2 regions of the Escherichia sp. HH091_1A genome follow, and region 2 is predicted to be linked to the other one. Evidence: predicted binding sites of a transcription regulator. Region 2 holds the regulator's gene; the other holds the start of a gene.
What was found. Region 2 encodes LexA, which represses DNA repair genes until DNA is damaged. Its sites were predicted from a motif close to TNCTGTATGTACATACAGNA; they were not measured.
Positions count from the first base shown of each region.

Region 1: the regulator LexA is predicted to act here: its motif matches at 7,378-7,397, upstream of rmuC (DNA recombination protein RmuC).

Region 1 is NZ_AP025747.1:4,693,733-4,704,610, reverse strand. Features, by position in the region: gene rfaH (transcription/translation regulatory transformer protein RfaH) at 1-335, shown strand, start outside; gene tatD (3'-5' ssDNA/RNA exonuclease TatD) at 332-1,114, opposite strand; gene tatC (Sec-independent protein translocase subunit TatC) at 1,156-1,932, opposite strand; gene tatB (Sec-independent protein translocase protein TatB) at 1,935-2,450, opposite strand; gene tatA (Sec-independent protein translocase subunit TatA) at 2,454-2,723, opposite strand; gene ubiB (ubiquinone biosynthesis regulatory protein kinase UbiB) at 2,802-4,442, opposite strand; gene ubiJ (ubiquinone biosynthesis protein UbiJ) at 4,439-5,044, opposite strand; gene ubiE (bifunctional demethylmenaquinone methyltransferase/2-methoxy-6-polyprenyl-1,4-benzoquinol methylase UbiE) at 5,058-5,813, opposite strand; gene rmuC (DNA recombination protein RmuC) at 5,908-7,335, opposite strand; gene QUF14_RS23385 (IclR family transcriptional regulator) at 7,551-8,318, shown strand; gene QUF14_RS23380 (2-dehydro-3-deoxygalactonokinase) at 8,342-9,346, shown strand; gene QUF14_RS23375 (2-dehydro-3-deoxy-6-phosphogalactonate aldolase) at 9,336-9,965, shown strand; partial or broken gene QUF14_RS23370 (Bug family tripartite tricarboxylate transporter substrate binding protein) at 9,990-10,878, shown strand, end outside.
Region 2 is NZ_AP025747.1:4,947,560-4,958,437, forward strand. Features, by position in the region: gene plsB (glycerol-3-phosphate 1-O-acyltransferase PlsB) at 1-1,889, opposite strand, end outside; gene dgkA (diacylglycerol kinase) at 2,060-2,428, shown strand; gene lexA (transcriptional repressor LexA) at 2,538-3,146, shown strand; gene dinF (MATE family efflux transporter DinF) at 3,219-4,544, shown strand; gene QUF14_RS24515 (CsbD family protein) at 4,660-4,869, shown strand; gene zur (zinc uptake transcriptional repressor Zur) at 4,911-5,426, opposite strand; gene QUF14_RS24525 (DUF2713 family protein) at 5,743-6,747, shown strand; gene dusA (tRNA dihydrouridine(20/20a) synthase DusA) at 7,108-8,145, shown strand; gene pspG (envelope stress response protein PspG) at 8,279-8,521, shown strand; gene QUF14_RS24540 (quinone oxidoreductase) at 8,687-9,670, opposite strand; gene dnaB (replicative DNA helicase) at 9,753-10,878, shown strand, end outside.

The sequences.
Region 1 (10,878 bases), 250 kb from region 2:
CCAACTACCTGTTTGTGGAATTTGATCCAGAAGTCATTCATACCACGACTATCAACGCGACCCGCGGTGTCAGCCACTTCGTGCGCTTTGGTGCGTCGCCAGCGATAGTCCCATCGGCGGTGATTCATCAGCTATCGGTATATAAACCGAAAGACATTGTCGATCCGGCAACCCCTTATCCGGGTGATAAGGTGATTATTACCGAAGGCGCGTTCGAAGGTTTTCAGGCCATTTTCACCGAACCCGACGGTGAGGCTCGCTCCATGCTATTGCTTAATCTTATTAATAAAGAGATTAAGCACAGTGTGAAGAACACCGAGTTCCGCAAACTCTAAAACGCAATCCCAAACAGTGTTTTAACATTGGCATCCGTGGTGGCAGCCAGCCATGCGGCATCTTCTCCACGCCAGTGCGCAATACGTTGCAAAATATGGGGCAGATGGGCTGGCTCGTTGCGCCGGGATGATGGCTTCGGCGTGAGATCGCGCGGGAGCAAATACGGCGCATCAGTTTCGATCAGCAATTTCTCCGCCGGAATCAACGGCAACAATTCCCGCAGCTCCAGCCCGCGTCGTTCATCGCAAACCCAACCGGTAATGCCGATATAAATTCCACGCGCCGCGCACGCCTGCATCTCTTCACGTGTACCGGTAAAGCAATGAAGAACTGCACCAGGCAGTTTATCCAGCCACGGTTCCAGCAGGGTGATAAACCGATCGTGGGCATCGCGACAGTGCATAAATACCGGCATGTTTAATTCTGCAGCAATGCGTAGCTGAGCAACAAAAGCACATTCCTGCTCTTCTGGTGTAGAAAAGTTGCGGTTAAAGTCGAGGCCACACTCACCAATCGCCACCACTTCTGGCTGCGAGGCCAGTTCAATGATCGCTTCTTCGGTCGCTGCTTGCCACTGGCTGCTGTCGTGAGGATGTACGCCCGCCGTTGACCAACATGACGAATACTGACGCGCCAGCTTTTGCGCATGCTGGCTTTCGTGCAGATTAGTGCCAGTGATGAGTAGCCCATTAACTCCTGCGTCAAAAGCGCGTGCTACAACATCATCACGGTCTTTCGCAAATTGCGAACTGGTCAAATTAACGCCGATATCAAACATCCTGTACTCCATATGACAACCGCCCTGACGGGCGGTTGAATTTATTCTTCAGTTTTTTCGCTTTCTGCTTCAGCGTCGTTTTCCTCTTCCCGGTTTCGACCCTTACCAACGTAAAAGCGTGAGAAGAAGACACCGATTTCAAACAGGCAGTACATCGGGATCGCCAGCAGCGTTTGCGAGAAGACATCCGGCGGCGTCAGCAGCATCCCGACAACAAATGCGCCAACCAGCACATACGGACGTTTTTTGCGTAAGTCTTCTGGCGAGGTAATTCCCATCCAGCACAGCAGCACAATTGCCACCGGCACTTCAAAGGAGACACCAAACGCCATAAACAGCGCCATAACGAAGCTTAAATAGCTGGCGATGTCGGTGGATACCTGTACCCCTTCCGGCGCGGTATTGGCAAGGAAGCCAAATGCCAGCGGAAAGACCACAAAGTAGGCGAACGCCATGCCGATATAAAACAACAGAGAGCTGGAAACCAGCAGCGGCACCACCAGGCGACGTTCATGCTTATACAGCGCTGGGGCGATAAACGCCCAGACCTGATAGAGAATCACCGGCGCTGACAGAATCAGCGACACCATAAAGGTCAGCTTGATCGGCGTAAAGAACGGCGAGGCCACGTCAGTGGCGATCATCGTTGAGCCTTGCGGCAACTGCTTGATCAATGGCGCGGATACCAGGTGATAGATGTCATTGGCGAAATAGACCAGACACAGGAATATCACGATCACCGCGATAATGCAGTTCAGCAGACGCTTACGCAGCTCAATCAGATGCGTGATAAGCGGTTGAGTATCTTCTACAGACATGTTTACGGTTTATCACTCGACGAAGGGGAAGGTGCAGCGGTTTTCGGTTCAGCGTCCGCAGCAGGTTTTACCACCGGCTCTGGCGTGGTTTCTGGCTTCTGTTCCGGCGAACTGGCCTGCGTTTGTGCAGCGGCAGGCGTTACGCCTTCATGCGCAGCTTCATTATCTTTCACCACCGGGTTATGGATGGTGTGCGCTTCATCGCTCGCCTTTTCAGGATCGTTTGCAACGTAGGAACGCTTCATCGACTCCGCGGCCTGGCGTAGTTCATCCATCGACGCTTTCAGTTCGGGCGTCAGGTTAGTGAGGCTCGCCTTTTCAACCTTTTTCAGGCTGTCCTGAAACTCCTGGAGTTTTAACTCCTGGGTCAGTTCGTTCTGCACCGTTGTCGCCAGTGAACGCAACGCGCGAATCCAGCCAGCTACCGTTTTTACCGCCACAGGCAGTCGTTGCGGCCCCAGAACGACGAGGCCGATGATGAACACCAATAGCAGTTCGCTAAAACCGATATCAAACACGGATTACACCTGCTCTTTATCGTGGCGCTTCGCGTCTTCTGTTTTAGCCTGTTCCTGATTCGTATCCGCCTGCTTATCGGCGATAGTTTTCGCAGTAAAATCAGCATCCTGACTGGTTTTATCCTGCTTTGGTTCATCATCGCTCATTGCTTTTTTAAAGCCTTTGATCGACGCACCAAGATCGGAACCGATGGAGCCGAGCTTTTTGGTGCCAAAAAGCAGTACAACGATGACGGCAATAATCAATAACTGCCAAATACTGATACCACCCATACATGTTCCTCTGTGGTAGATGATGATTAAACAAGGCCGCATTATACGTTACACGGCCCGCCTTGAGCGATGAAAAAATCAGCGTGTTTTGCGCCAACCGACAAACCAGGCGATCAGACCACCTGCCATTAACCAGCCGGGCATCAACCCCCATTCAGGGCGGCTGACCAACAAGAATGTGCCGCTTAATACTAACGTAGCGCCAATTCCGAGAAAATAACGCGATTGTCCCTGACGTACATGATTTGACTGAAGCTCGCGGGCAATCTTATCAACACTGTGCTGTAAATACTTGCCCTGGCGCAAACTGTCGTAAACCAGTTCAGGCAGTTCTGGCATTTTTTCGACCCAGAACGGCGCTTTTTCTTTAAATGCTCTCACCAGCGCAGGAATACCGACCTGATCTTTAATCCACGACTCCAGGAAAGGCTTCGCCGTTTTCCATAAATCGAGCTGCGGATAAAGCTGGCGACCTACCCCTTCGACGTAGAGCAGGGTTTTCTGGAGTAACACCAGTTGCGGCTGCACTTCCATATTGAAGCGACGCGCCGTATTAAACAGATTTAACAGTACATGTCCAAACGAAATTTCGGCCAGCGGTTTCTCAAAGATAGGTTCACAGACCGTACGAATGGCAAATTCGAACTCTTCAACGTTGGTATCTGGCGGCACCCAGCCTGAATCGACGTGTAGCTCTGCCACTTTGCGATAATCGCGATTAAAGAAGGCGATAAAGTTTTCCGCCAGATAGCGTTTATCTTCTTTGTTTAGCGAGCCAACAATCCCGCAATCAATGCCGATATATTTCGGGTTTTCTGGGTGTTCATAGCTTACAAAGATGTTGCCAGGGTGCATATCGGCATGGAAAAAGCTGTCGCGAAAGACCTGAGTGAAGAACACCTGCACCCCGCGTTCTGCCAGCAATTTCATGTTGGTGCCGTTTTTCTCCAGCGCTGCGACATCTGAAACCGGAATGCCGTAAATGCGCTCCATCACCATCATCCCTTCACTACAATAGTCAGGGTAAACTTCCGGGATGTAGAGCATCGGGCTGTCTTCAAAATTGCGCCGAAGCTGAATGGCGTTGGCAGATTCCCGCAGCAAATTCAGTTCATCAATCAATGTCTTTTCGTACTCGCGCACCACTTCGGTTGGGCGCAGACGGCGACCATCCGGCAGCAAACGCGGCACCCAGCGAGCCAGACGGTAGATAAGTTTCAGATCCGCTTTAATGACCGGCAAAATATCCGGGCGGATAACTTTAATCACCACCTCTTTGCCATTCGATTTCAATCGTGCGGTATGAACCTGAGCAATAGAAGCCGACGCCAGCGGCTTGATTTCAAAATCGTCAAACCACGCTTCTACCGGCAAACCGCCCATTGCAGCTTCAATCTGTTGCTTCGCAAGCTTGCCATCAAACGGAGCAACTTTGTCCTGCAATAACGCCAGCTGATCGGCAATATGCGGAGGAAAAAGGTCGCGGCGGGTAGACAGCATCTGCCCGAACTTGATCCACACTGGCCCCAGTTCTTGCAGAGCCAGTCGTAGTCGCTCACCTAAAGGTTTGTCTTTATGCCGATTTGGCATCCAGAATAATGAGTATCGCCATAGTCGTAACGGCAGGGTGATACGCATTTTAGGGATCAGTTCATCAAGTCCGTAGCTTAAAAAAGTGCGAATGATGAAATATAGGCGCCGTACTTCACCTGGCGTCATTTAGCCTCCAGTTTTTCCAGCCGTTTGGTCAGGGAATCCACGGCACGTTCAACGGCTGCCGTTTCTTCCGCAAACCAGGCTACTTCAAGTGGACCTGGCGCCATACGCCACTCTTCGGTAATGGCTTCCGCCACGTAACGTTGCTGGCGTTTAATGCCGTGATGCAAGAACTTCGCGCCTCCGCGCAAGGCTTTGCTGATACCTTCAGCGGCGATATCACCAGTATAAGGCGCCAGCAATTCCGCAGGGTCAAACTCGGCCAGATCTGCCAGTGCAACGAAGTTCTGCACCACCTGAATATCGCCCTGTACTTCCAGCTCACCGCTGCGAATTAACGCGGCAAGCTGCTGGCGATCGCGAAGTTTCGGCAACACGCTGGCGTAGGCGATAACGGTACAGTCAGCATCGCCCGCCCATTCACCCAGCACATCAACCTGGCGTTCGCTGAACACCAGAATCAATGACGTCGAAAAGCCTTTTACCTCCACGCGCAAAACTTTACCCAGCAGACGCGAGCGGGCCGTTTTCAGCGCGGGTGAACGATACAGGAAGGTGTTGAGCAGACTTTCAATTCCTGCCGTCACTAAAGGTTTAAAAGGCATTTCCGGTCTCCTGTCAGAACTTATAACCACGATGCAGCGCCACAACCCCTGCCGTCAGGTTGTAATAGTCGACACTTTCGAATCCAGCATCCTGCATCATAGCTTTCAGGGTGTCCTGATCGGGATGCATGCGGATAGATTCAGCAAGATAACGGTAGCTGTCAGCGTCGTTCGCGACCAGTGAGCCAATACGCGGCAGCACATGGAAGGAGTAAGCGTCATAGGCCTTACTTAACGGCTCGATAATCGGCTTCGAGAACTCAAGCACCAGCAGTCGGCCGCCAGGTTTCAGAACGCGATACATTGAACGCAGAGCTTTATCTTTGTCAGTGACGTTACGCAGACCAAACGAAATGGTGATGCAATCAAAGGTGTTATCCGGGAACGGCAGCGCCTCAGCGTTCGCCTGAACATACTCAACGTTGCCAATCACACCAATATTACGCAGCTTCTCGCGGCCCATTTTGAGCATGGATTCATTGATATCAGCAAGGACCACTTTGCCAGTTTCACCCACCAGGCGGGAGAATTTCGCTGTCAGGTCGCCAGTACCGCCTGCCAGATCCAGCACGGTCTGCCCGCGGCGTACGCCACTGCAATCAATCGTGAAGCGTTTCCACAAACGATGTATGCCAAAAGACATCAAATCATTCATGACATCGTATTTCGATGCCACGGAATGGAAAACGTGGGCGACCATATCCGCTTTTTGTTCCTTCGCGACGGTCTGAAAACCAAAGTGCGTCGTTTCTTGTGACTTATCCACCATCTCAATGCCTGCTCATCAAAAAATTGTTCCAGAAGTGTAACAGATTGGGCGTCGATGCCCTAGATTTCTACCCGGCTTAACTACCCCCAATGGGCTAGCGCGACTGCTGATTATATTCATCATCGCGTTGATAAGCTTCATCATTCGGCTGCTCCGGTACCGACCGCAGTCGATACTCTTCATCCTGGCTCACCGCTTGTTCAGCCAAATCCGGATTAATCTCGCGTTTAATTTCTACTCCTAAACCGCGAAACGCTTCTGCTTGCGCCAGCACATTTCCGCGACCTGAAGAGAGTTTTTTCATTGCCTGGCGATAGTTATCCTGCGCTTTGTCGAGACTTTGACCAATCGCGGACATATCATCGACAAACAAGCGCATTTTGTCGTACAACTTGCTGGCACGATCGGCTATTTTCTGAGCGTTGCGGCTTTGATGCTCATAGCGCCAGAGGTTGGCGATAGTGCGCAGCGCCACCAGCAGCGTGGTCGGGCTAACCAGCATGATATTGTTTTTCAACGCTTCGGTGATCAGCTCCGGCTGGCGGTCAAGCGCCAGTAAAAATGCGGGCTCAACAGGGATAAACATCAGCACGTAATCCAGGGTTCGTAGCCCCGGCAGCTGTTGATAATCTTTACGTCCCAGCAAGCGGATGTGGTTACGCACCGACGCGATATGTTCCTGTAGCGAGCTTTCGCGGGTGTAGTCGTCTTCTGCGTTGAAATAGCGTTCATAGGCGACCAGCGTCATTTTGGCGTCGATCACCACATCTTTTCCGTGCGGCAACCGCACGATGACATCCGGCTGCATCCGCGAGCGGGCGTCATTTTCGATGCTGACCTGGGTTTCATATTCATACCCTTCACGCAGACCGGAAGCCTCCAGCACACGCGTCAATACTACCTCGCCCCAGTTGCCCTGGGTTTTATTGTCGCCTTTCAGCGCACGCGTCAGGTTGATCGCTTCCTGGGCCATTTGCGCGTTGAGCTGCTGGAGATTGCGTATTTCGTGAGTCAGGGTATGGCGTTCTTGTGCTTCTTTACCGAAACTGTCCTGAACCTGACGACGAAAACCGTCCAGTTGTTCACGTAGTGGCGACAACAGGCTGTTCAGACTCTGACGGTTTTGCTCATCAACCCGGCGATTGCTGTGCTCGAAAATACGGTTGGCGAGGTTTTCAAACTGCTCACTGAGGCGCTGTTCGCTGTTGATCATTTGGCGAATTTTATCGTCAGCATGTTGCTGTACAGCCTCCATTCGCGTGGTGACTTCACGCAGATCCGCCTCCAGCGAGGTGTTAATGCTTTGCAGACTGCGCACTTCATTATTGAGTAACTCGCACTCAGCACGCCAATGTTCGCTTTGGGTAATTTGTTGTTTTGCCGCACTTAACTCCGCGACCATCTCTTCACGTTCAGCGAATTGCTCGGCTTTTTGCTGCGCATGCTGATAACTGGCAATCAGCCAGCCAATCGCCACGCTCACCAACGCAATAACTGCGTAAACCATGATTGAGATATCCACAACGCCTCCAGCCTCATTACTTACCCGCACAAAATAGAATTGTGCTGTACAAACGTCCAGTTTGAAAGAAGTTTCCTGCGAGGCGCTACGCAAAACGATCCTTAATTTTTATTATTTTATCCCACAATATGAGACGTAGTTTATATTGTGGGATATATCACCTTTTCCCCACGTCATTATGTGGAACACTTCAGCAATATCATAAGGAGAAACGTATGGCAGATACCTCTTCAACCACCGCTGGCGCACAAACGTTATTACGCGGGCTGGCGGTTCTTAATGCTGTTTATAACGGCTGCCATGACCTGAAAAGTATCGGCGAGTTCACCGGCACGACCCGGAGCACAACCCATCGTTTAGTCACCGTTCTGGTGGAACAACGCTACCTGCGCCACGTCCCAACGCAGGGCTACCAACTGGGCGCCAAACTGATCGAATTCGGTGCCAGAGCGCTGGAAAGCACCTCGCTGTACGAAGTTGCGCTGCCCGTTTTGCAACGCCTTGCCCGTTACACCCTGGACACCGTGCATCTGGGGATCGTTGAAGGCGACGAAGTGCTGTATCTGGAGAAGATCAACAGCCAGCGCGGGCTGGAAATGCGCTCACGCCCAGGCCATCGCATGCCACTGGCAATCACCGGCATCGGCAAGGCATTGATCCTCAACCGAACAGAAGAAGAGTGGCGCACGCTGTTTAAGACCTGTGGTGATGAAACAAAACTGGGCGCATTTATTCAGAACATGCGTCGTTATGCCGCCAGTGGTTTTGCTTTTGATCTGGAAGAGAACGAGCCGACTATCCGTTGCGTTGCAGCGCCGGTTTACAACGCCCGGGATGAAATTGTGGCGGCTATTTCTGTCGCCAGTACCACTACGTATATGTCACTGGCGCGTCTGGAAGAACTGGCACCTTACGTCAAATCCTGTGCAGAAGAGATATCCGCTGAACTGGGCTGGGGTAAGCACGTTCACAAAAATAAATAAACCATGACTAAAGGAAACGGCTAATGTCGGGAAACACCTCATTTATTGCCCTGGACTGGGGAACGTCATCGCTTCGGGCATGGCGTTTTGGCGACTCACCCAATCCACAAGAAAAACGTGAATTCCCGTGGGGGATCATGAAATTACCCTCCCAGGCAGCAACACGTGAGGACGCTTTCCACGATACGTTTTTACGTGTCTGCGGCGACTGGCTGGCACAATCCCCATGCCCGGTTCTGGCTTGCGGCATGATCGGCAGTGCGCAAGGGTGGCAACCCGCAGCTTATTTACCTTGCCCGGTCACTCTCGAGGGTCTGGCAAAGCAGTTGACGCCTGTTATCCACCAGCAGCAGACAATGCTGCACATTATTCCTGGCGTGATTAAAGAAGGTGAAATGCCCGAAGTGATGCGTGGTGAAGAGACACAAATCTTCGGTGCTATCTCGATGGAACCGGCCCTGCAAAACGCGATCCATCAGGGTATGCCTGTGCTGATTGGCTTACCTGGCACACATGCGAAATGGGCTGTAGTTGAAAACAACACCATTACCGATTTTCGAACCTTTATGACAGGCGAGTTATTTGATGTTTTATCCCGCCATTCGATTCTCGGTGCCACCATGCGTTCGGGAGATGAACCGCACTGGGATGCCTTCGCCCACGGGCTGACAGCGGCACAAGAGCATCATCAGACCGGATTATTATCGACGCTGTTTTCGACCCGTTCGCGCCTGCTGACCAGTAATCTTACGCCGTCCTCACAGGGGGATTACCTTTCAGGATTACTGATAGGCCATGAATTATGCGGTCTGGCATCCAGTTTGCTACGTGATTTACCCGCCACAACACCGATCGCCTTAATCGGTAGCGCCACTCTGAACAGCCGCTATTCACAAGCATTCAGCCACGTTTTTCCCGACAGACAGCTACACGCCATTCCTAATGCCACTGAACAGGGGTTATGGCGAATCGCCCACGCTGCCGGGCTACTCTCCACCAACGCCAGGGAATGTACTCATGCCATTTAATACGCTTTTGCAAAAAACCAGGTTAGTCGCCATTTTACGCGGCGTGAAACCGGATGAGATTGTCGCCATCGGTGAAAAGCTGTATGCCGCTGGATTTCGCCTGATTGAGATTCCCATGAACTCGCCGGAGCCGTTGCAAAGTATCAGTTTACTGCGCGACGCCCTGCCTAAGGACTGCCTGGTGGGAGCCGGAACTGTGCTTTCGGTGGAACAAGTCGTCGCGGTTAAAGAGGCTGGAGGCCAGATTATCGTGATGCCGCATTGCGATACTGCGGTGATCCGTCGTGCCCGTGCGCTGGGTATGTATTGTGCGCCTGGCGTCGCTACGCCCACCGAAGCTTTTGCTGCCATTGAACATGGCGCCAATGCCATCAAGCTGTTCCCGGCTGAACAAATTACGCCTGAAGTCACCAAAGCCTGGCGTGCGGTTATTCCACAATCCGTTCCGATGTTACCGGTTGGCGGTATCACTCCAGACACAATGGCGCGTTATCTGAGCCACGGCGCAAACGGCTTTGGCCTCGGTTCTGCGCTATATCGCCCCGGCATGACGCCAGAGCAAGTCTATGAAAATGCAGTACTGTTTATGAACGCATGGAATAATTTAAATAGCAAATAACTGATAAATAAGGATATAAAAGCAATGATAAAACATCTTACCTTACCGAAAAAAATGGCTGCAATGGTACTTCTTGCCGGCGCTGCCCTCAGCACTGCGCCTGTGCAGGCGGCCTCCTGGCCAACCAAACAGATCGAGTTAGTCGTACCCTACGCGGCCGGAGGCGGTACGGATCTGGTTGCCCGTGCCTTTGCTGATGCCGCCAAAAACCATTTGCCCGTCAGCATCGGGGTTATCAATAAACCTGGCAGTGGCGGCGCTATCGGCCTGAGTGAAATCGCCGCTGCCCGCCCTAACGGTTACAAAATGGGTTTAGGCACGGTTGAACTGACCACCCTTCCCAGTCTCGGAATGGTGCGTTTTAAAACCAGCGACTTTAAACCCATTGCCCGTCTGAATGCGGATCCGGCTGCTATCACCGTCCGTGCCGATGCACCGTGGAATAGCTATGAAGAATTTATGACTTACGCCAAAGCGAATCCCGGAAAAGTACGCATTGGTAACTCAGGCACCGGAGCAATCTAGCATCTGGCGGCAGCTGCACTGGAAGACAAAACGGGCGTGAAGTTTTCTCATGTCCCATATGACGGCGCAGCCCCTGCCATTACAGGCCTGTTAGGCGGGCATATTGAAGCGGTTTCCGTAAGCCCAGGTGAAGTTATCAATCATGTGAAAGGCGGCAAGCTGAAGACACTGGTAGTGATGGCGGATGAACATATGAAAACCATGCCTGACGTACCGACGTTAAAAGAGAAAGGCGTTGATCTCTCCATCGGCACCTGGCGCGGTCTGATCGTGTCGCAAAAAACGCCGCAGGATGTGGTTGATGTTCTGGCTAAGGCCGCAAAAGAGACGGCTGAAGAGCCTGCATTCCAGGATGCTCTGCAAAAGTTGAATCTCAACTATGCATGGC
Region 2 (10,878 bases):
TGCTGGGTGACAATTGCCGCCATCAGCGAAGGCAGCACCAACATATGCGCAATGTTGTTGCGATAGTAGGTCATCAGCACCGCTTGCTCGCGCGGCAGAATGATGATGTCGCCGATAGTGTCTTTCTCGACTTCAAACTTGTTCATTTGCAGCGCGTGATCGATAAGCTCGCTGGCGCTGGCTGAAGGAACGGTAGAGTCCGTGGAGTAAGGTACATTGCGCATCAGATCCAGGTAGCAGTTGAGTTGCTCGGTTAACTGCTCGCGGGTGAGTGAGCGCTGACGTGACGCCAGAAGCGCAGTACAGCACAGGTTCATGGCGTTTGCCGCGCCTGCGTTGTTAATGCGTACCATCAGATCGGCAGCAATATTATTGACCGTCGGCGTTAACCAGGCCGGACGCACCGCTTCGATGGGATCGATAGATTCACGCCAGTCTGGTACGTGCTGGTTAAGGTAGGTCATCAACGGCATTGGTTCACCGAAGTTGACGTAACCCTGACCGAGATTACGCAGCTTGCTTAAACCGCGCAGCATCTGCGGCAGGCTCTCTTTCTCTTTCGTTGCACCGCGCAGTTCTTTGGCGTAAGTACCCACTTCCATGACGTGCTCATAACCGATGTAGATCGGAATCAGCGTAATCGGACGCGTGCCGCCACGCAGCATCGCCTGAATGGTCATCGACAGCGTACCGGTTTTCGGATCCAGCAAACGCCCCGTACGGGAACGACCGCCTTCCACGAAATACTCGACGGAATAACCACGGCTGAACAGTTCGCCTAGATACTCACGGAAAACGGTGGAATAGAGCTTATTGCCTTTAAACGTACGGCGAATAAAGAACGCACCCAGACGGCGGAAAATCGGCCCGGCAGGCCAGAAGTTCAGGTTGATCCCGGCGGCGATATGCGGTGGCACCAGCCCCTGGTGATAGAGCACGTAAGAAAGCAGCAGGTAGTCCATGTGACTGCGGTGGCAAGGCACATATACCAACTCATGACCGTCATGAGCCAGCTGGCGAACGCGCTCAGCGTTATGGACGTTAATGCCCTGATAAAGTCGGTTCCAGGTGAAGCCCAGAATACGGTCAGTCAGGCGAATCATCTCGTAAGAGAAATTCGCCGCAATCTCTTCCATCAGTGCAATGGCGTTCTGCTGCGCTTTTTCATGGGAGATTTTTTTGCTGCGCGCTTCATCTTCTACCGCTTTGGCAATGGCGCGGGAGGCGAGCAGCTTATTAAACAGATCCTGACGGGCAGGAAGACGTGGACCTACGGCAGCCAGACGCTGACGAGCAAAGTGCATACGTGCCACGCGCGCTAGTTTCTGGGCGATAGTTTTATCCGTGCCGTGTTCATCGGCCATGCGGCGCAGAGAAACTGACGGTGAGAAACGCACAAAACTGTCGCGACCGAGCCACAGTACGGCGAAAAATTTCTGCACGCCATTTAGCATACGCAGCGGTGGGTTCACTTCACCTTTTTCCCGCCCAGGCGCGCGACCGAACATCACCGATACTGGCACCATCTGCACATCCAGATTTGGATTGCTACGATGCAAATCAAGATAGTCGTGGAACAGCTTAATGGACTCTTCTTTCGGTGTGTAATAGGTGAAAACACGCGGCCCGCCGTGAATGAACACATAGCGCGGCAGTAGCGTGCCGTCAATCTCCAGCGGCTCTAAGGGGTCAGGCAGGTCATGTGCCAGACACTGGGCGCGCAACGTCAGCAAATCTGCTTTCGAGTTGTACGGTAAAACGTACATAATTGGACGAGAGGTATCCAGTCCCAGTTCCGGGGCAGGATCTGCCGGAATAGACTTGCTTTTTACCAGGATGCTTAATGGTAAATTCAGTAATTTGTAGTAAATTCGTGGCCAGCCGGACATAAACGATGTAAAGCCTCTGGTTAATAATGCAAATGCGCGGCAAGGATAGCAGAAACTCATGGGAAATTCTGTGGTATCCGCTCATGTTTCGCGCGGCGTTACGCAAACCCGAATCATCGGATTTAACGGTACACTGATATTGACGCTCATAATGTAAAAAGGTTCTTTCAATGGCCAATAATACCACTGGATTCACTCGAATTATCAAAGCTGCTGGCTATTCCTGGAAGGGGTTACGCGCGGCATGGATCAACGAAGCGGCATTCCGTCAGGAAGGCGTAGCGGTATTGTTGGCGGTGGTCATCGCCTGCTGGCTGGATGTGGACGCGATTACTCGCGTGCTGCTTATCAGCTCCGTCATGCTGGTGATGATTGTGGAAATTCTCAATAGTGCCATTGAAGCCGTGGTTGACCGAATTGGCTCTGAATACCATGAGCTTTCCGGACGCGCTAAAGATATGGGGTCCGCTGCGGTACTGATCGCGATTATCGTCGCCGTGATTACCTGGTGCATCCTGTTATGGTCGCATTTTGGATAACCCTTCCAGAATTCGATAAATCTCTGGTTTATTGTGCAGTTTATGGTTCCAAAATCGCCTTTTGCTGTATATACTCACAGCATAACTGTATATACACCCAGGGGGCGGAATGAAAGCGTTAACGGCCAGGCAGCAAGAGGTGTTTGATCTCATCCGTGATCACATCAGCCAGACAGGTATGCCGCCGACGCGTGCGGAAATCGCGCAGCGTTTGGGGTTCCGTTCCCCAAACGCGGCTGAAGAACATCTGAAAGCGCTGGCACGCAAAGGCGTTATTGAAATTGTTTCCGGCGCATCACGCGGGATTCGTCTGTTACAGGAAGAGGAAGAGGGGTTGCCACTGGTAGGTCGTGTGGCTGCCGGTGAACCGCTTCTGGCGCAGCAGCACATTGAAGGTCATTATCAGGTTGATCCTTCCTTGTTCAAACCGAATGCGGATTTCCTGCTGCGCGTCAGCGGGATGTCGATGAAAGATATCGGCATTATGGATGGCGACTTGCTGGCTGTGCATAAAACTCAGGACGTACGTAATGGTCAGGTCGTCGTCGCTCGTATTGATGACGAAGTTACCGTTAAGCGTCTGAAAAAACAGGGCAATAAAGTCGAACTGTTGCCAGAAAACAGTGAGTTTAAACCGATTGTCGTTGACCTTCGTCAGCAAAGCTTCACGATTGAAGGGCTGGCGGTTGGGGTTATTCGCAACGGCGACTGGCTGTGACATATCTCTGAGACCGCGATGCCGCCTGGCGTCGCGGTTTGTTTTTCATCTCTCTTCATCAGGCTTGTCTGCATGGCATTCCTCACTTCATCTGATAAAGCACTCTGGCATCTCGCCTTACCCATGATTTTCTCCAATATCACCGTCCCGTTGCTTGGGCTGGTCGATACGGCGGTTATTGGTCATCTTGATAGTCCGGTTTATCTGGGCGGTGTGGCGGTTGGTGCAACGGCGACCAGCTTTCTCTTTATGCTGTTGCTGTTTTTGCGCATGAGCACCACCGGGCTTACTGCGCAGGCTTATGGTGCCCAAAATCCCCAGGCATTAGCCCGTGCGCTGGTACAGCCGTTGCTGTTGGCTCTGGGGGCTGGGGCGTTAATTGCGCTACTGCGTACGCCGATTATCGATCTGGCGCTGCATATTGTTGGCGGTAGCGAAGCAGTGCTGGAACAGGCGCGGCGCTTTCTTGAAATCCGCTGGTTAAGCGCACCGGCGTCGCTGGCGAATCTGGTGTTACTTGGCTGGCTACTCGGCGTGCAATATGCCCGTGCGCCAGTAATTTTGTTAGTAGCCGGCAATATTCTCAACATAGTGCTGGATGTCTGGCTGGTGATGGGGCTGCATATGAACGTGCAGGGCGCTGCGCTGGCGACGGTTATTGCGGAATATGCAACATTGCTGATTGGTCTGCTACTAGTGCGTAAAATCATCAAAACACGCGGTATCTCCGGCGAAATGCTGAAAAAAGCCTGGCGAGGTAATTTCCGCCGTTTGCTGGCGCTTAACCGCGATATCATGCTGCGCTCGCTGTTGCTGCAACTCTGTTTTGGTGCGATCACCGTACTTGGCGCACGACTTGGAAGTGACATCATCGCGGTAAACGCGGTTCTGATGACTCTACTCACCTTTACCGCCTATGCGCTTGATGGTTTTGCCTACGCGGTTGAAGCGCATTCAGGTCAGGCGTACGGTGCGCGCGACGGGAGCCAGCTATTGGAGGTCTGGCGCGCAGCGTGCCGCCAGTCGGGGATCGTTGCACTGCTGTTTTCGGTGATTTATTTACTGGCAGGGGAACACATCATTGCGTTGTTGACGTCGTTAACCCAGATTCAGCAGCTGGCCGACTGCTATCTTATCTGGCAGGTGATTTTGCCATTGGTCGGTGTCTGGTGTTATCTACTGGATGGCATGTTTATAGGCGCAACGCGTGCGGCTGAAATGCGTAACAGTATGGCGGTAGCAGCAGCAGGTTTTGCCCTGACGCTCCTTACGCTGCCGTGGCTGGGCAATCATGGTTTGTGGTTGGCGTTAACTGTCTTTCTGGCGCTGCGCGGGCTTTCTCTGGCAGCTATCTGGCAGCGTCACTGGCGCAACGGTACCTGGTTTGCAGCAACGTGACGGTTAAAAATTCTGAATAAATAATCCTGGGTAAAATTCCTGACTACACTTAATCTCACGTTCAGAAGAAAAGTGAGCGTACTCTCATTCACAACCTAACGATGAGGTCTTGATTATGAATAAAGATGAAGCCGGCGGTAACTGGAAACAGTTTAAAGGTAAAGTGAAAGAGCAATGGGGCAAACTGACCGATGATGATATGACGATCATTGAAGGTAAACGTGATCAACTGGTCGGTAAAATCCAGGAACGTTATGGTTATCAGAAAGATCAGGCAGAAAAAGAGGTCGTGGATTGGGAAACCCGCAATGAATATCGCTGGTAATTAATCCCTCCTGCCCGACGTGTACAAGGATGTACGCCCTCTTAACGCGGTTTCTTTTTCACCTGCAAAGAGTGATCATGCTGGCACTGTTCAGGATGACGACACGCTTCCACTTCCACGCATGCCGCACAGAGCCCATGTGCTTCAATCACATTATGCCGCAGGGCAAACCCCATTTTTGCCGCCAGCGTATGCATAATGTCTTCCACGCCTTCTGCACACTCTTCTTTCACTGCGCCGCAGCGATCGCAAATAAACATGGCTGAAGTATGGGTGGGCTGGTCGAACAGATGACAGAGCACATAACTGTTGGTGGATTCCACCTTATGCACAAAACCTTGCTCAAGCAGAAAATCCAGCGCGCGATAAACCGTTGGCGGCTTGGCTTGCGGTTCAGCTTCGCGCAGCAAATCAAGCAGATCGTAAGCGCTGATAGCGCCATCCTGCAGACTCATCAGGCGTAACACTTCCAGGCGCTGCGGGGTCAGGCGCACATTACGCTGCGCACAGAGTTTTTCAGCCTGCGCTAATAATTCCTGCGTTGTGGTCTTTTCCATCGGGCACCTCAAGGTGTGGGTTAAGAATGTCCTTACTTTACCATGTTCCAGGAAAAACACCGAGAACCCTTATTGTTGTTGTAATGTTGATTTTCTGTTTCATAGGTAAGGTGTTGTATAGCCAGGTGACACCATTATCAACATGACAATAATTATTACTCCATTTTTAAATACATTGCTTGAAGTTAACTCGCTATTTATTTAAATGCGTTTGAAAGTATGCCTACAGATCAGAAATTATGAGCGATTTTTGATAGTGACTTTTTGTCAAATGAATTATATGAATGATACAGCTCGGTAAAAAGGTGGATAAATTATGTCAAGTATAATAGGAAGTTCAAGAGATTACTTTAATAAAAGCCTCAACTCAAATCAATACGATAATAAAGATGTAAGCTCGGGAAAACTTAAGGATCTGTATAATAAATCGGTTGATTATGCAACGATGAGTAATCGCGCTGCGATTATTGCAAAAATAGATTTGTTTATTCAGAGGATTACCCATAATTTATGGACTGCAAGTGAAAAGAATGTTTCCTTAATTGGACGAATAAATGCTCTCAAAGATTGGGTTGACGAGTGTATTGTAGAGTGCACTAATGAGCAATTAGGTGATCGTGACTATATTTCTGCATTTGTAGAACGGGCGATTTTTCATTATGCGATGGATTTTGTTTGTAATCCAATGGAAAATAGCGATGCAACTCTAATAGACAGGTGTACTTTCGATGTAATAAATCAGAATGACCTTCCCTCCGCAATTCAGCTATTTTATGATAAACCCTATGGTAAAGTACCTGTAGCGTCATTACATCTAAAAACTGTAAGCGAAGGTTTTTTAAATTTGGAAAATGCATATAAAGCAAAGAACGATGCTCGCTTAAAACCCTTGGCTTCCCTTTTACTTTCATTCTCATATGGTAGTGCATCAGCTGATATCATAGCAACAGCACGAAGAGTTAATGATTATTGTGAAAACCACATAACAAGTAAGATAAAAATATTATCTCGTCAAGTGATGAAAAAAAGCCTGAGGGATATGAAAGAATTAGTAGATAAAAATGAACTGGATTTTAATTTAATTCTGAATGAGAGGAAAAAGAAGGCTGAAGAAGACAATAAAGACATCACAGACATTACAAAAATGCAGACTGCAGGTGAGACGTTAATTAAATTCGTTCAATCATTTGACCCAGACTCAACGGGACCCATTGTAATTGGCAAAGATATGAATGACAAAGATATAAATGACAACGATCTCATTAACGAAGATATTATTAAGTTCATTTATGACCTATTCGATATTGTGTTAAAAAAATAAAATGTGAATTTTCTCTGTAGTATGGGATTTTTTACATAAAAGAACCCAACATTGCTTGGGTTCTTTTTTATCTATCAATGCCATTCGCCGCGAGATAGTTCAACACGGTTTTATGTGTGATTTTTTATTTATCGTCGAAACTGAATTGTTTATCATTGCTTTTCACACGCTAACATCTAATAAGATTATTTCTTCAATTCGCGAGAGCGTCACGCTTTGAAGGAATCTCATTTTTCTTTTTCAAAGAGCCAGGCGCTTCCTGTTGTTATGGTATAGTACCCCGCTATTGAGCCTCCTGAACAGTGATGCTGAATAACATAACTCCATGATATATCGTTAAAATAATCTCTACATTTGAAAATGCACGGTAATTCTGAAATGCAAAAAATCAACCAAACCAGCGCAATGCCTGAAAAAACCGACGTTCACTGGAGTGGTCGGTTTAGCGTTGCACCAATGCTCGACTGGACGGACAGACACTGCCGTTATTTCCTGCGTCTGCTTTCCCGCAATACGTTGCTGTATACAGAAATGGTGACCACAGGGGCGATTATTCACGGTAAAGGTGATTACCTGGCGTACAGTGAAGAAGAACATCCGGTAGCGTTGCAACTGGGCGGTAGCGATCCGGCGGCGCTGGCGCAGTGTGCGAAGCTGGCAGAAACGCGCGGATATGATGAGATCAACCTGAATGTCGGCTGCCCGTCTGACCGGGTACAGAACGGCATGTTTGGTGCGTGCCTGATGGGCAATGCGCAGCTGGTTGCCGACTGCGTGAAAGCGATGCGCGATGTCGTATCGATTCCGGTGACGGTGAAAACGCGTATTGGCATCGATGACCAGGACAGCTATGAATTTCTCTGCGATTTCATCAACACCGTTTCCGGCAAAGGCGAGTGTGAGATGTTCATCATCCACGCACGTAAAGCCTGGCTTTCTGGGTTAAGCCCGAAAGAAAACCGTGAAATCCCGCCGCTCGATTATCCGCGTGTGTATCAACTGAAGCGTGACTTTCCGCATCTGACGATGTCGATTAACGGTGGTATCAAGTCGCTGGAAGAGGCTAAAGCGCATTTGCAACATATGGATGGCGTGATGGTAGGGCGCGAGGCGTATCAGAATCCGGGTATTCTGGCGGCGGTAGACCGAGAGATTTTTGGTTCCTCGGATACCGATGCCGATCCGGTGGCGGTGGTGCGTGCCATGTATCCGTACATTGAGCGTGAACTCAGCCAGGGGACGTATCTCGGCCATATTACCCGGCATATGCTGGGGCTGTTCCAGGGTATTCCTGGCGCGCGGCAGTGGCGGCGTTATTTAAGTGAAAATGCCCATAAAGCGGGTGCTGACATTAACGTGCTGGAACACGCGCTCAAACTGGTGGCAGATAAGCGTTAACTTTTCACCAAAAAGTAGTCAAATTCACCACGCCCTGCGCACCGTCGCGGGGCGTTTTGCTGTTAAATCAATAGATTATTTTTGGCATGATTCTTGTAATGCCAGCAAGAGATTTCATATTTGGGAGAGCATCATGCTGGAACTACTTTTTGTGATTGGCTTTTTTGTCATGCTGATGGTCACCGGCGTTTCGTTGCTGGGTATTATCGCTGCGCTGGTTGTGGCGACGGCCATTATGTTCCTCGGCGGTATGCTGGCATTGATGATTAAGTTGCTGCCGTGGCTGTTATTGGCGATTGCGGTGGTGTGGGTTATTAAGGCGATTAAAGCACCAAAAGTGCCGAAATATCAGCGCTATGACCGTTGGTGTTACTAAGGGATTGTGCGGACGATCACAACCTAAGGTTTTATCCTTAGAACAAAATAGGAATTGATAATCAAATCTGTCACTATTGCGCCTCTAACAGATTCATCGTGCTGTACCCTACATACAGCCGAACTATAAAAAGAAAGGGCTTCCCAGGTGGAAGCCCTATTTCTTTTATGGAATCAACAGGCTGGAGCCTTGCGTCGCCCGGCTTTCCAGAATCGCATGCGCACGCTGTGCATCCTTCAGCGGATATTTCTGTTGTTCGGCGACATCGACCTTAATCACACCGCTGGCAATCAAAGAGAACAGTTCATTACTGGCCTCGGTTAATTCCTCCCGCGTGGTGATATAGCCTTGCAGGGAAGGGCGTGTCACATACAACGAGCCTTTCTGATTGAGAATGCCTAAGTTCACACCGGTAACCGCGCCTGATGAGTTGCCAAAACTCACCATTAAGCCGCGACGTTGCAGGCAATCCAGCGACCGTTCCCAGGTGTCTCTGCCGACGGAATCGTACACCACGCGCACTTTCTTACCGCCGGTGATCTCTTTTAACCGCTCGACCAGGTTTTCTTCGCGATAGTTAATCACCTGCCACGCCCCCGCTTTTAGCGCACTCTGCGCTTTTTGCGCGCTTCCCACGGTACCGATGAGCTTCGCGCCCAGGGCTTTTGCCCACTGGCAGGCAATCAAGCCAACGCCGCCAGCAGCAGCGTGGAACAGGAACTGTTCGTCGGGTTTAATTTCATAGGTTTTGCGCAGCAGATAATAAACCGTTAAGCCTTTCAGGAATGATGCCGCCGCTTGCTCAAAAGAAATTGCCGCGGGCAGAATCGCCGCTTTATCGGCATTGACGTTATGCAAAGAGCTGTAAGCGCCTAATGCCGACTGTGCATAGACTACGCGATCGCCTGCCTTAATATGCTTTACACCACTGCCGACTTTACTCACGATGCCTGCCGCTTCGGTACCTAATCCGCTGGGTAGCGATGGCGGCGGATAAAGGCCGCTGCGGATATACGTGTCGATAAAATTGATGCCGATGGCTTTATTTTCGACCTGGATTTCATTCTCCGCCGGATCGGCAGGAGTGAACTCTACGGCTTGAAGTACTTCCGGGCCACCGTGCTTATGAAATTCAATTCGTGTTGCCATGTGTCCTCCAGAACGTATCGTCAGGGTCTGCTTCATATGGTAAAGTTTCGACCCATTCTTTATCTCGGTAACTCCATTCACTATGGCAGGAAATAAACCCTTCAACAAACAGCAGGCTGAACCCCGCGAACGCGATCCACAAGTTGCCGGGCTGAAAGTGCCTCCGCACTCGATCGAAGCGGAGCAGTCGGTGTTGGGCGGTTTAATGCTGGATAACGAACGCTGGGACGATGTAGCCGAGCGTGTGGTGGCAGACGATTTTTACACCCGCCCACACCGTCATATCTTTACTGAAATGGCGCGTTTGCAGGAAAGCGGTAGTCCTATCGATCTGATTACCCTTGCGGAATCGCTGGAACGTCAGGGACAACTCGACAGCGTTGGTGGTTTTGCTTACCTGGCAGAGTTGTCAAAAAATACGCCAAGTGCGGCGAACATCAGTGCCTATGCGGACATCGTGCGTGAACGTGCCGTTGTCCGTGAGATGATCTCGGTTGCGAATGAGATTGCCGAAGCCGGTTTTGATCCGCAGGGGCGAACCAGCGAAGACCTGTTGGACCTGGCTGAATCCCGCGTCTTTAAAATTGCCGAAAGTCGTGCAAACAAAGACGAAGGGCCGAAGAACATCGCCGATGTGCTCGACGCAACCGTGGCGCGTATTGAGCAGCTGTTTCAGCAGCCACACGATGGCGTTACCGGGGTAAACACCGGTTATGACGATCTCAACAAAAAAACCGCTGGTTTGCAGCCGTCGGATTTGATCATCGTCGCAGCGCGTCCGTCGATGGGTAAAACGACATTTGCGATGAACCTCGTCGAAAACGCGGCGATGTTGCAAGATAAACCGGTACTTATCTTCTCTCTTGAGATGCCATCAGAACAGATTATGATGCGTTCTCTGGCGTCGCTGTCGCGCGTTGACCAGACTAAAATTCGTACCGGGCAACTGGATGATGAAGACTGGGCGCGCATTTCCGGCACGATGGGCATTTTGCTGGAAAAACGTAATATCTATATTGATGATTCCTCCGGTCTGACACCAACGGAAGTGCGCTCCCGCGCGCGGCGTATTGCCCGAGAACATGGCGGCATTGGGCTTATCATGATCGACTACCTGCAACTGATGCGCGTACCGGCGCTTTCCGATAACCGTACGCTGGAAATTGCAGAAATCTCCCGCTCGCTGAAAGCACTGGCGAAAGAACTGA